3 regions of the Lysinibacillus sp. ACHW1.5 genome follow, and region 2 is predicted to be linked to each of the others. Evidence: riboswitches for the same ligand, from Rfam matches in the RefSeq annotation. Region 2 holds a riboswitch; each other region holds the start of a gene.

The links. A riboswitch is a leader RNA that binds a small molecule or an ion and turns the genes downstream of it on or off. The one in region 2 is predicted to bind lysine.
Region 1: another riboswitch for lysine. It lies ahead of L6W14_RS01295 (amino acid permease); the one in region 2 lies ahead of L6W14_RS16480 (aspartate kinase).
Region 3: another riboswitch for lysine. It lies ahead of L6W14_RS10640 (transporter substrate-binding domain-containing protein); the one in region 2 lies ahead of L6W14_RS16480 (aspartate kinase).

What each region holds. Positions count from the first base shown of each region.
Region 1 covers NZ_CP091777.1:259,808-264,261, reverse strand. Annotated here, with positions in the region: gene L6W14_RS01295 (amino acid permease) at 1-1,232, opposite strand, end outside; lysine riboswitch at 1,315-1,491, opposite strand; gene L6W14_RS01290 (CynX/NimT family MFS transporter) at 1,670-2,878, shown strand; gene L6W14_RS01285 (hypothetical protein) at 2,946-3,476, opposite strand; gene L6W14_RS01280 (nitric oxide synthase oxygenase) at 3,528-4,454, opposite strand, start outside.
Region 2 covers NZ_CP091777.1:3,284,765-3,289,218, reverse strand. Annotated here, with positions in the region: gene uvrC (excinuclease ABC subunit UvrC) at 74-1,864, shown strand; lysine riboswitch at 1,972-2,149, shown strand; gene L6W14_RS16480 (aspartate kinase) at 2,283-3,509, shown strand; gene L6W14_RS16475 (YslB family protein) at 3,608-4,042, opposite strand; gene L6W14_RS16470 (succinate dehydrogenase cytochrome b558 subunit) at 4,315-4,454, shown strand, end outside.
Region 3 covers NZ_CP091777.1:2,156,416-2,160,869, forward strand. Annotated here, with positions in the region: gene L6W14_RS10630 (2-oxoglutarate dehydrogenase E1 component) at 1-782, shown strand, start outside; gene odhB (2-oxoglutarate dehydrogenase complex dihydrolipoyllysine-residue succinyltransferase) at 873-2,135, shown strand; lysine riboswitch at 2,476-2,662, shown strand; gene L6W14_RS10640 (transporter substrate-binding domain-containing protein) at 2,782-3,639, shown strand; gene L6W14_RS10645 (amino acid ABC transporter permease) at 3,810-4,454, shown strand, end outside.

The DNA.
Region 1 (4,454 bases), 1.5 Mb from region 2:
GGTAATAACTTTGGATCTAAGCCCTGTGCATCAAACGCTCGGCGGAAACGATAATGACTAAACGCAATACCTAGCCATGCAATAAACCCAGACATTCCAGAAGCATTTAATAACCAGATATAAACCACTCCATCGCCAAAGAAGGATGCCAAAAATGCTAAACAGCCTACAGCTAATGTTGCCATAAGTGCATAAATCGGAATACCTCTACGACTTAGCTTTGCAAAAAATTTAGGTGCATGTCCATCCATAGCTAATTGCCATAACATACGAGAAGATGCATATAGTCCTGAATTTCCTGCTGAAAGCATAGCCGTTAAAATAATGGCATTCATTAATGAAGCAGCAAAGGCGATACCTAGGCGGTCAAACACTAGTGTAAACGGTGATACTGCGATATCTTCTGATAATAAACGTTCGTCTGTAAATGGAATTAACATCCCAATTGCACCAATCGCTAAAATATAAAACAAAAGAATACGCCAAAATACAGATTTAACAGCCTTCGGAATATTTTTACCAGGATCATCTGTTTCACCAGCTGTAATTCCTAGTAATTCTGTCCCTTGGAATGAAAATCCTGCAGCTAGGAAAATACCAAATGTAGCAAGGAAGCCACCATGGAATGGCCCATCACTAACAAAGAAATTAGTGAAACCTACAGGAGCCTGCCCACCTAAAATACCAAAAATCATTAGTAAGCTAATGATAATAAAAACAATAACCGTTGCTACTTTAATCATGGCAAACCAATATTCACTTTCACCATAACTTTTTACGGATAGTAAATTAAACGTCAGTACAACAGCAATAAATAATACTGTCCAAAGTGCTGATGAACTATCTGGGAACCAATATTTCATAATTAATGACACAGCAGCAATTTCGGCAGCAATGGTGATTGCCCAGTTATACCAATAGTTCCAGCCTAATGCAAAGCCCAAAGCAGGATCTACAAATTTCGTTGCATACGTACTAAATGAACCTGATGATGGCATATAGGCAGCCATTTCCCCTAAACTTGTCATTAAAAAATACACCATAATACCAATTAAAGCATAGGCAAGCAATGCTCCTCCAGGTCCTGCCTGAGCAATTGCTCCTCCACTGGCTAAAAATAGCCCCGTACCAATTGTACCGCCTAAAGAAATCATTGTAATATGACGGCTTTTTAATTCTTTTTTCAGCTTCGGTGCTTTATGTCCGAGCTGATTTACTTTTATTTCACTCACGATATAGCTTCCTTCCTATTTATGAGGCAAAAAAATGCCATCACATATACACTGTGATGGCTACATTAATCCTCAGTTTTTCCTACATGATAGCTCAACACGTTGTGCAAACGTGACAGTTCTGTTCCTTTCGGAGACAGCCCCAGCATGAGGTTTTCAAGTCCCCTCACACTTCGGCAATATTTCCTTTCAACTAATTTCATCAATGCTTGTCATTTCAATTAGCATACTTATAAATATCGCGACCTCTACCTCAATACAAACATGAGGCATATAATTATTAAATTTATGATGTTTATTATACTAACATAAGACCATAGACATTTCAATACAACCATAAATGTTCTGTATTTTATGAATCTTCTACTATTTTTAATAGTGTGATAAAGTGTTATAGTAGTTCAATTAGAATGATTATTATTAGGGGGGATTTTATTTTGACTACAAATGATCATTCCACTAGTTTTCCAAGTAAAAAAATTAGCTGGAAAGGAACAACCTTACTTTTAGTCTTTGGAGTTATCTTTATAGCCTCTACATTACGAATGCCACTAACTGTTGTTGGCCCAATTATATCCTTTATCCGTGAAGATCTTGGAATATCTAATGTATTGGCAGGCTTTCTAACAACGATACCATTGCTGGCTTTTGCTGTTATATCTCCATTTGCACCAGTTGTAGCACGCAAACTAGGGCTTGAGCTAACATTATTTTTATCAACTTTTCTCTTGGCCTTAGGAATTGTCCTACGTTCACTTGGTACTACAGAATTACTTCTATTGGGTACTGTGTTAATTGGCGTAGCCATTTCTTTTGGAAATGTACTAATTCCAGGATTATTGAAATTGAAATTTCCCTATCATGTGGGTTTATTAATGGCCTTTTTCACCATGTCCATGAATTTTACTGCAGGCCTTGGTGCTGGTATTAGCTATCCGATAGCTAATTCATGGTTAGGCTGGCAAGGTGCACTTTCCATTGCACTCATACTCGTTCTCATTACAATCTTAATTTGGATACCTCAACTAAAGTCAAATAAACCGGAACCAGTTACTACATCTAAAAAGACCAGTACACCTTTATGGAAATCACCTGTTACTTGGGCTGTCACAGGGGCAATGGGTTTACAATCTTTATTATTCTACACAACAGCAGCTTGGATACCTGAGATCTATATTGCTCAAGGTTTAGCCCCTGATAAAGCTGGCTGGATGTTTTCAATCATGCAATTCTCACAAGTACCAATGGCCTTAGCAGTGCCTATTATTGCCGGTAAAATGACTTCTCAACGCCCACTTGTATTGATGTTTACATCCTTCTATTTAGTAGGCTTTGTTGGGGTTGTCATGGAATGGACAAGTCTTGGGGTACTGTGGATGGTTCTTCTAGGGTTAGCAGGTGGTTCTTCATTTGCCCTAGCAATGATGTTCTTCACTCTCCGTACTCGTACTGCATTTGAAGCAGCAGATTTATCAGGCTTTGCACAATCTTTGGGTTATTTATTTGCCGCAATTGGTCCTATTCTTTTTGGCTACTTGCATGATTTATTTGGCGGCTGGAATATTGCGGGATGGCTCTTTGTCGTTGTAGCAATGTTACTCTTCTTTTGCTCAATGAGAGCCTCTAAGGATGAATATGTGCATTAAAATTAAATAAAGCAGGTGGATTAGATTCCTCCATCTGCTCTATTTCTATATAGTGTTTACACATTACTTAATTGTCGGGTTGCTGGAGTAATGTTAGCAATTCAGCAAGGCATTCTGATGCTTCATTATTACGAGCTGTTATAGTAGAAAAAATAGGAACAGCCTCTTGTAAAAGCCTATAACTATAATAGTAATAGCCTACAAAAGCTTGCTCCTCATAGCCCTTTGGCGTTTCTTTCTCCCACTCCTGTTCATCATTATCCTCATTTTCTATCCACAAATAGTTGACGTCTAATAGCTCCTGCATATTTTTAACAGTATTGACTGGCTCGAGATAATCCTTGGTAATAGCATGTGCCACAGCTAAATATAACTGTACCTCTTGTAATGAGACAACCTCTAATTTTTTACTAGTAAGCTTTTTTAGCAGGACAAGCAAAACCCATGGTGTCACCTGCCACAGTGTACCTTGATGTTCAATTAATTCAGCTAGTTGTGTGTATTGCTCCTGTTCTATCAGCTTAGGAATGGCTGTACCTCTACCATAAGGTGTCGTCAATTGTCTCCATGGGATATTGGGAATTTGCTGATTTAACATAGTAAGCGCCCTCTCTCATCAAAAGTATTGAAAGTAAACAATTCCTTTACACTAATAGCATGGTTTTTGATAAAAATAATTTGGTGTATGATAAATATTTACATAGGGTTTATGGAATATATGCGTTGTGGCAGGGGAAAGTGGTGGGATTAACCATGTCCAGTTGCCTGTCACTTCTCTTCCTGTTGATTTTTCTGCCTCCTCAAACAATTTAAACTGCTGAGCTGCTGTATGATGATCAACAATGCTCACACCATCTTCTTTAAATGAGTGAAGAACAGCAATATTAAGTTCTACTAAAGCACGATCACGCCAAAGAGACGCATGTTTGGTTGTATCAAGATTAAAAATGTCTGCAATGGCAGGTAACATATTATAACGATCATGATCTGCTAAATTTCGTGCACCAATCTCTGTTCCCATATACCAGCCGTTAAATGGAGCTGCTTGAAAATCAATTCCAGCCATTTGAAAACGCATACTCGAAATAATGGGTACAGCATACCACTTCATTCCTAATTTCTCCACATCGATTGACTCTGGATGGCGGATTGAGACCTCTACTATATTTTCTTCAGGAATTACAAACATTTGAGGAGCACGATTATCCACCTGTATAACGAGTGGTAGTACATCAAAATCAGTTCCTTTACCTCTCCATCCTAACGACTCACACACTTTTGTAAATTTAATGGACTGTGAATCTCCAATAATGCCTGCATCTGTTTCATAGCCTGCATAACGAATTAGTTGATGATTCCAAATCCGTACTCTATCTGAAGCAAACACTGTTATAGTTGGACGAATTTTCCCATGATTTGTCGCATAATCAATATGTTCTAGTAATTTTTGAAAAATAGCCTTTTCATCTAAAACATCACGTGCATCTACCACATGCAGTGACTGCCAAAACAGACGTCCAATACACTTATTGCTATTTCGCCATGCCACCCGTGCACCAAAAACTAGCTCCTCTGT
Region 2 (4,454 bases):
TCGTTATATAATAAAGAAAATAACTAACATGATTCTAATGAGGGGAATTTTTACTTAGGGGGGCAGGTAGGTAATGAACGATTTAATAAAGCGAAAACTGGATATTTTACCAGATCAACCTGGCTGCTATTTGATGAAGGATCGACAAGGGACTATCATTTATGTCGGTAAAGCAAAAGTTCTAAAAAACCGTGTACGCTCTTATTTTACGGGAACACATGAAGGGAAAACGCAAAGGCTTGTAGGTGAAATAGAAGATTTTGAGTATATTGTAACGTCATCAAATATTGAAGCACTTATTTTAGAGCTGAATCTCATCAAATTACATGATCCAAAATATAATGTCATGTTAACGGATGATAAGACCTATCCATATTTAAAAATTACGAATGAAAAACATCCTCGTCTGATTACGACACGGAAGGTAAAAAAGGATAAGGCAAAATATTTTGGTCCTTATCCGAATGCCTATGCAGCAAGTGAAACGAAAAAGCTATTGGATCGATTGTATCCGCTGCGCAAATGTGTACAATTACCTTCCAAGGTTTGCTTGTACTATCACATGGGTCAATGCTTAGCACCTTGTGTGAAGGAAATTGATGGTCAGGTTTATCAAGAAATGATTGAGGATATGACGAAGTTTCTAAATGGTGGTGTGGAGGCAGTCAAAAAAGAGCTTGAAGTTAAAATGCTAGCAGCTGCAGAAAACCTAGAATTTGAGCGAGCGAAGGAATTCCGAGACCAAATTGCCCATATTGATACGGTTATGCAGAAACAAAAAATAGTTTCAAGTGATACAACAAATCGAGATGTATTTGGCTATGCTGTTGAAAAAGGATGGATGTGTGTTCAGGTTTTCTTTGTGCGCCAAGGAAAGCTGATTGAGCGAGATGTCTCAATTTTCCCGATCTATCAAGATGCAGAGGAAGAATTTTTAACATTTGTTGGGCGCTTTTATGAAAAGCCAGAGCATATTAAGCCAAAAGAAATTTTTATTCCACAAGCCATTGATGCAGCTATCTTAACAGAATTATTAGAAATTAAAGTGCTCACACCGAAAAGAGGTCAAAAGAAGGAATTGGTTGAATTAGCTACCAAAAATGCTGAAATTGCTGTGGCAGCTAAATTCCAGCTAATAGAGCGCCAGGAAGAACGTACGATTGGTGCTTGTGAGGCACTTGGCGAAGCAATGGGTATTAGTACTCCTTTACGAATTGAAGCTTTTGATAATAGTCATATGCATGGAACGGATGCAGTGTCTGCTATGGTTGTTTTCATTGATGGGAAGCCTGCGAAAAAGGAGTACCGAAAATATAAAACGCGTACAGCAGCCAAGCATGATGATTACGGTGCAATGCAGGAGGTTATACGTCGTCGCTATATCCGTGTTTTAAAGGAAGGACTACCATTACCAGATTTAGTCTTAATTGATGGTGGTAAGGGACAAATGGAAGTAGCCCGTGAAGTACTAGAAGATGAGCTTGGTCTTGTTATACCGATTGCTGGTTTAGCCAAGGATGATAAGCATAATACATCTCAGCTCTTGTTTGGTGATCCACCAGAAGTGATTAGCTTAAAACGTACAAGTGATGGCTTTTATTTATTACAACGAATTCAAGACGAAGTCCATCGCTTTGCTATTACCTTCTTGCGTCAACAGCATGAGAAGCATGCCATTCAATCTGTATTAGATCATATTGAAGGGGTAGGACCAAAACGAAAGCAACAGCTTCTTAAACATTTCGGTTCAGTCAAAAAAATTCGAGAGGCGAGCGAGCTAGCATTACAGGAGGCTGGGATGCCCGCTAATTTAGCAAGCCAAATTTTTAGCTATTTTCAGCAACAATCATTGTCAAAGGAATAGGCATGTGCTATGGTTATAAATAACATTGTTTTCAATGTTATGGAGAGCCAACTGCGTGACTAGTTTGTTTACGCTAAGGCTTAATGAATTGAATACATTCACTTTAAAGTGATGATAGAGGTGCAAGATTCAAGAGTAACACAATGGAGGATGGACAAGTCCAGAGATATTGTGTGAAAGGGGAGCTTGCCGAAGTACAGTATTGTTGTTCCATTGCTGTACTGGTTTTGCATTTAAGAAATGTAAGACTGTCGATTCTAAACGTTTCGGAGAGCTATCACACATGCGCAAGTTACGATTATTGTACATGTTATAGGCAGCTTTCACGTTATGTGGAGGCTGCCTTTTAGTTTTCTAGAAACGGTTTTACCCCCCATAATTTGGTGAAATACATGAACTGGAAGGGAGAACGAAAGAAATGGCTAAAGTCGTGATGAAGTTTGGAGGAGCTGCATTAGCTTCTACTGAACAAATCCAAGAGGCTGCTAGGAAAGCGATTGCTGAAAAGGACAAAGGATTGGATGTAGTAGTGGTCGTTGCAGCAATGGGACACACTGCGAAAGAGATGAAAATGATGGTACACCAACTAACTGACGATGTGTCGAAAAGAGAATTAGATGCAGTTTTGTCAACTGGCTCTCAATTATCTAGTGCTTTATTTGCCATTGCCTTGCAGGAAGCAGGCTATGAGGCTGTGTCTCTAACTGGATGGCAAGCTGGTATACATACGGATGGTATGTATCGACATGCTCGTATCGACTATATAGATATTAGTCGTATGGAAGAACATTTTGCACAGGGACAAATTGTGGTTATTGCTGGAGAACAAGGGATTGACGAAGTGCACAATATCACCACGCTTGGAAAAGGTGGAGCTGAAACAGCTGCTGTTGCACTTGCCATAGCGTTGGAAGCGGAGAGAGTAGATATGTATACAAATGTGGATGGTGTTTATACAGCAGATCCACGATATGTTCCCAATGCCCAAAAGCTTCAAGAAATTTCATATGATGAAATGTTGGAATTATCGAATTTAGGGTCTCATATCATACATCCTCGTGCGGTGGAGTTAGCGAAGAAATTTCAAATGCCTGTTATTATACGTTCAAGTTTAATAGAATCAGTAGGCACTTTATTGAAGGAGGAAGTGGAAATGGAAAAAAATTTAGTCGTTCGTGGTGTTGCATTTGAATCAGATATTATTCGTTTAACAGTAGGGTATGATGCTTTTTCCAATGCTTCATTAGCAGATATATTTACGGTTCTTGCAGAGAACCGTATTAATGTAGATATTATTGTCCAAGCCATTATTGATGGGTTGAAGCCAACTGTATCGTTTTCCATTTTAAAAGAGGAATTTGCGGAAGCATTACGTGTTTTAGAGGATAGTAAATTATCACTTGGATTTAGTTTTGCTGACTTCGAAATTGGACTAGCAAAAGTTTCTATTATTGGTTCAGGCATGGCTTCCAATCCAGGCGTTGCTGCTCGTATGTTTGATCGGTTACGTCGTGAAAATATCCCTGTAAAAATGGTTAGTACTTCTGAAATAAAAGTGTCCGTTGTTGTACCACAGGATGATATGATCCAAGCAGCTAATGCTCTCCATGATGAGTTTAATTTAGAGCAAGCACTTTACATATAATAATAGAAGAAACAGCATTTTATGTAATTGACCGAAATAAAAGGAAGAAAAAAGAAGGATTGTCATCCCATTCTTTAATGGGAAACAATCCTTTTTAATTATTCTGAGGGAATGGTATTCATAATACGTTCTTTAACGTCCCATTTGACTGTAAACATGACGTATTGTTGCTTTTCCCGTTTTTCATTATAGCATTCTGTTAGGTAGCCTTTAGCTAGTTGAATTTGCTCTGCTATAAATCCAGCTTCAAGTTTAAAGCTGCGCTGCTTTATTTGCAGAATTTCAGGGTCATTTGTCAACTGGAAAATACGTCCATCTTTTGATTCCTTTATGAGTTCTAATGTACCCCAGCAGGCATCTGCGAAAAATGCGATAAGTTCATCTTGACTTTTACATGGGAACTTGCGAGCAAGCTCTTTACCTGCCCAATAAAGGACGTCATCTTCATGTTTACCAAGTATAGAAGATAGAATATGATCACGAATGATCTCATAGCCAAATGATGAGATTGTAGGAGATGGAGTGTTTAACATTGTTATCCTTCTTTCTTAGAATTTTCTTAAAATTTAACGGTAATAAAGTAATGATAGATTTTTCGAGAAAAAACGACGCATCATGTACTAGATTAGTTCTTTAATAAGCTCTATGAAAAACTCCGAGTTGCCTTGACGCTCGTAGCTCTTGAGAGTACAATAAACATGTCATAATATTGTACCATGATGAAATACACAGTCAATGAAGTATCATTTACAAAATGATGACTTCTTTTGTTGTGCTATTTTAAGTACTAAGGGGGGTAACAGTCTTGTCGAAAGATCGAGAGTTTTTATGGCGTCGCTTACATTCTCTACTTGGGATCATTCCAGTAGGTCTGTTTTTAACGATGCACCTGTTCATTAACTTTACAGCAACAGGCGGGGCAGAAAGTTACAACGATGCTACCGC
Region 3 (4,454 bases), 1.1 Mb from region 2:
GGGAAGCACAATTCGGTGACTTTGCCAATATGGCACAAGTGATGTTTGATAACTTTATTTCAGGGGCACGCTCAAAATGGGGCCAAAAATCTGGTCTAGTAATCCTTTTACCTCATGGTTATGAAGGTCAAGGTCCAGAGCACTCTTCAAGCCGTATGGAACGCTATTTACAAATGTCAGCTGAAAATAACTGGTTTGTAGCGAACTGTTCAAATGCAGGAAACTACTACCACTTATTACGCCGTCAAGCAGCATTATTAGGTACAGAAGGGGTACGTCCACTTGTAGTCGTATCACCAAAATCATTATTACGTCACCCACTAGCAGCGGCGAATGCTGAGCAATTAGCAAATGGTTCATTCCAAGAAGTGATTGAACAACCAGGCTTAGGGGCTAAACCAGAAGCTGTAGAGCGTATCGTTTTAGGTACAGGTAAAGTGATGATCGACTTAGCAGAGCGCGTGAAAGATGGCGAAGGCTTCGATCACCTACACATTATTCGTGTAGAACAACTTTACCCATTCCCAAAAGAGCAAGTAGCTGGTATCATTGCTAAGTATCCTAATGCAAAAGAGATAGTTTGGGTACAAGAAGAACCTAAAAACCAAGGCTCATGGAATTATGCATTAGAAACATTATATGAACTTTCAGAAGGTAAAAAACTTCGCTATGTAGGCCGTCCTGCAATGAGCTCAACTTCTGAAGGGGATGCAGATTCTCATAAAGCAGCACAAGCAGCTCTTATTGAAGAAGCGGTTGCTGAGCCAGTAAAGGTTAAATAATATATATCAATTTTTGAAACCGGGCTACTTGCCCTTAAGCAGTAGCCCTTCTATGTGCGTCATGCACGTTAATCAAAGGAGGAAATGAAAGTGGCTGAAATTAAAGTCCCTGAATTAGCAGAATCGATTACAGAAGGTAGTATCGCACAGTGGGTAAAAAAAGTGGGCGATCGCGTTGAAAAAGGTGAATTCATCGTTGAACTTGAAACAGATAAAGTAAACGCTGAGATCATTTCTGAAGAAGCAGGTGTATTAACACAAATTTTAGCTGAAGAAGGCGATACTGTACTAGTTGGTCAAGTTATCGCAGTAGTAGAAGCAGGCGAAGGCGCAGCAGCAGCTCCAGCAGCGGCAGTACCAACTGAGGCAGCACCTGCACCAGCAGCGCCACAAGCAGCACCTGCACCAGTTGCAGCAGCTCCAGTAGTAGAAGAAACTTCTGGTGAGCGTGTAGTTGCATCTCCAGCAGCACGTCGTCTTGCACGTGAAAAAGGTATTGACCTTGCAGCGGTATCTCCAGTAGATCCACAAGGACGTGTACGTGTACAAGATGTAGCAGCTCATGGTACAGCACCAGCTGTAGCACCAGCAGCAGCACCTACATCCGTAGCAACTTCAGGTGGCCCAGTAGTATTCACACCAGCAGCTAATTCTGACCGTGTAACAATTGAAAAAATGAGCCGTCGTCGCCAAACAATTGCAAAACGTTTATTAGAAGTTAAACAATCAACAGCAATGTTAACAACATTCAACGAAATTGACATGACAAACATCATGGCACTTCGTAAACGTAAACAAGAAGAGTTTGTAAAAGCAAACGACATCAAACTTGGTTTCATGTCATTCTTCACTAAAGCTGTTGTTGCAGCATTGAAAAAATATCCATACGTAAACGCTCAAATCTCTGGCGATGAAATTCATTTAAATAACTTCTTTGATATCGGTATTGCTGTATCAACTGAAGAAGGTTTAGTCGTACCAGTTGTACGCGATGCAAATAGCAAAAACTTTGCAGAAATCGAAAAAGATATTGCTAACTTAGCGACAAAAGCTCGTGATAAAAAATTAGGCTTAAATGATATGGCTGGTGGATCATTCACAATCACAAATGGTGGTGTATTCGGTTCATTAATGTCAACACCAATTATGAACGGTACGCAAGCTGGTATTTTAGGTATGCACTCAATTGTAAACCGTCCAGTTGCAGTAAATGGTGAAGTTCAAATCCGTCCAATGATGTATGTAGCACTTTCATACGATCACCGTATCATCGATGGTAAAGATTCTGTAGGATTCTTAAAAACAGTTAAAGAATTAATCGAAAATCCTGAAGATTTATTATTAAATTCATAATGCCATTAAACCCTGCGAACAATGTTCAGCAGGGTTTTTTGTATGACGAAAGGTATTGATCGATTCTATGCTTGAAAGAGTACGAATGTTACATCGTTTAGAGGAGCAAAGAAAGAAAAAAACGCAACTTTTCTCACATATAGAACATACGCTATAATAAATATTTGTTGTAATTTTCAGAAATATCAATAAAAGTTTAATGATTTAAAGTGGAAGCAGAACGCACAATATCCTAATATTGTCATTAGTCAGAAAAATGTTAAAATCGTCTTGACGAACATATTAGTTTTATAGTAGTATCTAAATATCAATTAAATAAACAAACCTCACGAATTGTTACCAGTGAGGTAGAGGCGCGGTATTTATTAGTTCATTGTTGAGTAAAAGCAAGCGAAGACGCAATGAAGAAGGAAATATCGCCGAAGTATAAAAGGAGCTCGTACTTTTATACTGGGTCTGCAGTGAATAAGTGCAGGACTGTCCTAGTAAATGGATTTCCAGATTTACTAGGTTGTGCTATCTCGGAAACATGGAAATTATAGTGAGGATTTGGGCAACTGTCATAAAAGGTAAGACCTAAGTTCAATATACTTAGGTCTTTTTTAGTACAGTTGTCTTATTTTTTTACAGAAAAGGGGAGTTTTTCATGAAAAGAAAATGGTTGTTAGTAATGATCTCTATCATGACGGCAATTGTGCTAGCTGCATGTGGCACAAGTGACAAAAAAGAGGGCGGTTCAAGTGATGCTGGAACTGACAAAGAAGAAGGCGGCGGTGAATTCCGAATTGGAATGGAGGCTGGCTACCCACCGTTCAACTGGACACAGCAAGACGATGCAAATGGCGCAGTGAAAATTGCGGATAATGCAGAGTACGCAGGTGGCTATGATGTACAAATGGCAAAGAAAATCGCTGAAGGTCTAGGCAAAGAGTTAGTCATTGTTAAAATGGAGTGGGACGGTTTAGTTCCAGCGCTACAATCAAACAAAATTGATGCAATTATTGCAGGTATGTCACCAACAGAAGAACGCAAGAAAACAATTGATTTTACAGAAAACTATTATACTTCTGATTTTGTTATGGTTATTAAAAAAGGTAGCAAATATGAAGGCGCAAAATCGATTCAAGACTTCTCAGGTGCTAAAATTACATCACAATTAAATACATCAAACTACACAGTTATCGATCAAATTAAAGGCGTAGAAAAGCAAACAGCAATGGAGAGCTTCCCAGCAATGCGTGTGGCGTTAGAAGCAGGTAAAATTGATGGCTATGTAGCTGAACGTCCAGAGGGCATTTCCGCTTCTGCTGCCAACGATAAATTCACCTATGTAGCATTTGAAGAAGGCTTTGATACAGACCTATCAAATACTTCAATTGCTGTAGGCTTACGTAAAGATGACGCAAATCGTGAAAAAATCAATGAAATCCTAAAAGGCATTTCAGAAGATGATCGTCAAGCGATTATGGAAGAAGCTATTTCTCAACAACCAGCAGCACAATAATGACAGGGCACGGACTAGCAATTAGTCCGTGCATGATCATTTCATCATTATCAAAATGAGAACCTCTCTACATAATGATAATGTCCTAGCGTGACAAATCATAGAATGGTAGAAAGAGCTAGGACACAAAAGAAATAAGCGAGCAAGATGACATTGTTAGGAGGAACATCATGAGTCTTGAGTGGATACTTTCAATTATTGAAAACAACTGGCAAATGTTTTTACGAGGTGCGTATTATACGTTACTGATTTCAAGTATTAGTACAATTATTGGTGCATTTATCGGATTTTTCATCGGAATTATGCATACGATTCCAGTTCGTAAAAAAGGTGTGAAATTTTATAGCTTAAAGCTCATTAATTTTATACTAACATGCTATGTTGAATTTTTCCGTGGTACACCAATGATTGTACAAGCTATGGTTGTCTACTACGGATTAGATATCGCATTCGGTATCGATATGCACTTTATTACTGCAGGTATTTTAGTCGTTTCCCTCAATACAGGGGCCTATATGGCAGAAATTGTTCGTGGCGGTATTGTATCCATTGATAATGGTCAATACGAGGCAGCATCAGCAATTGGCATGAACCACTTCCAAATTATGCTTCATGTTGTCTTACCACAAGTAGCGCGTAATGTTTTACCAGCGACAGGTAACCAATTAATCATGAATATTAAAGATACAGCCGTATTAAATGTCATTGGAGTAACGGAATTATTCTTCCAAACAAAATCAATTTCGGGTAACAACTTCCGTTATTTCGAATCATTCTTCGTTGCATGTGTTCTTTATTTCATCATGACATTTACC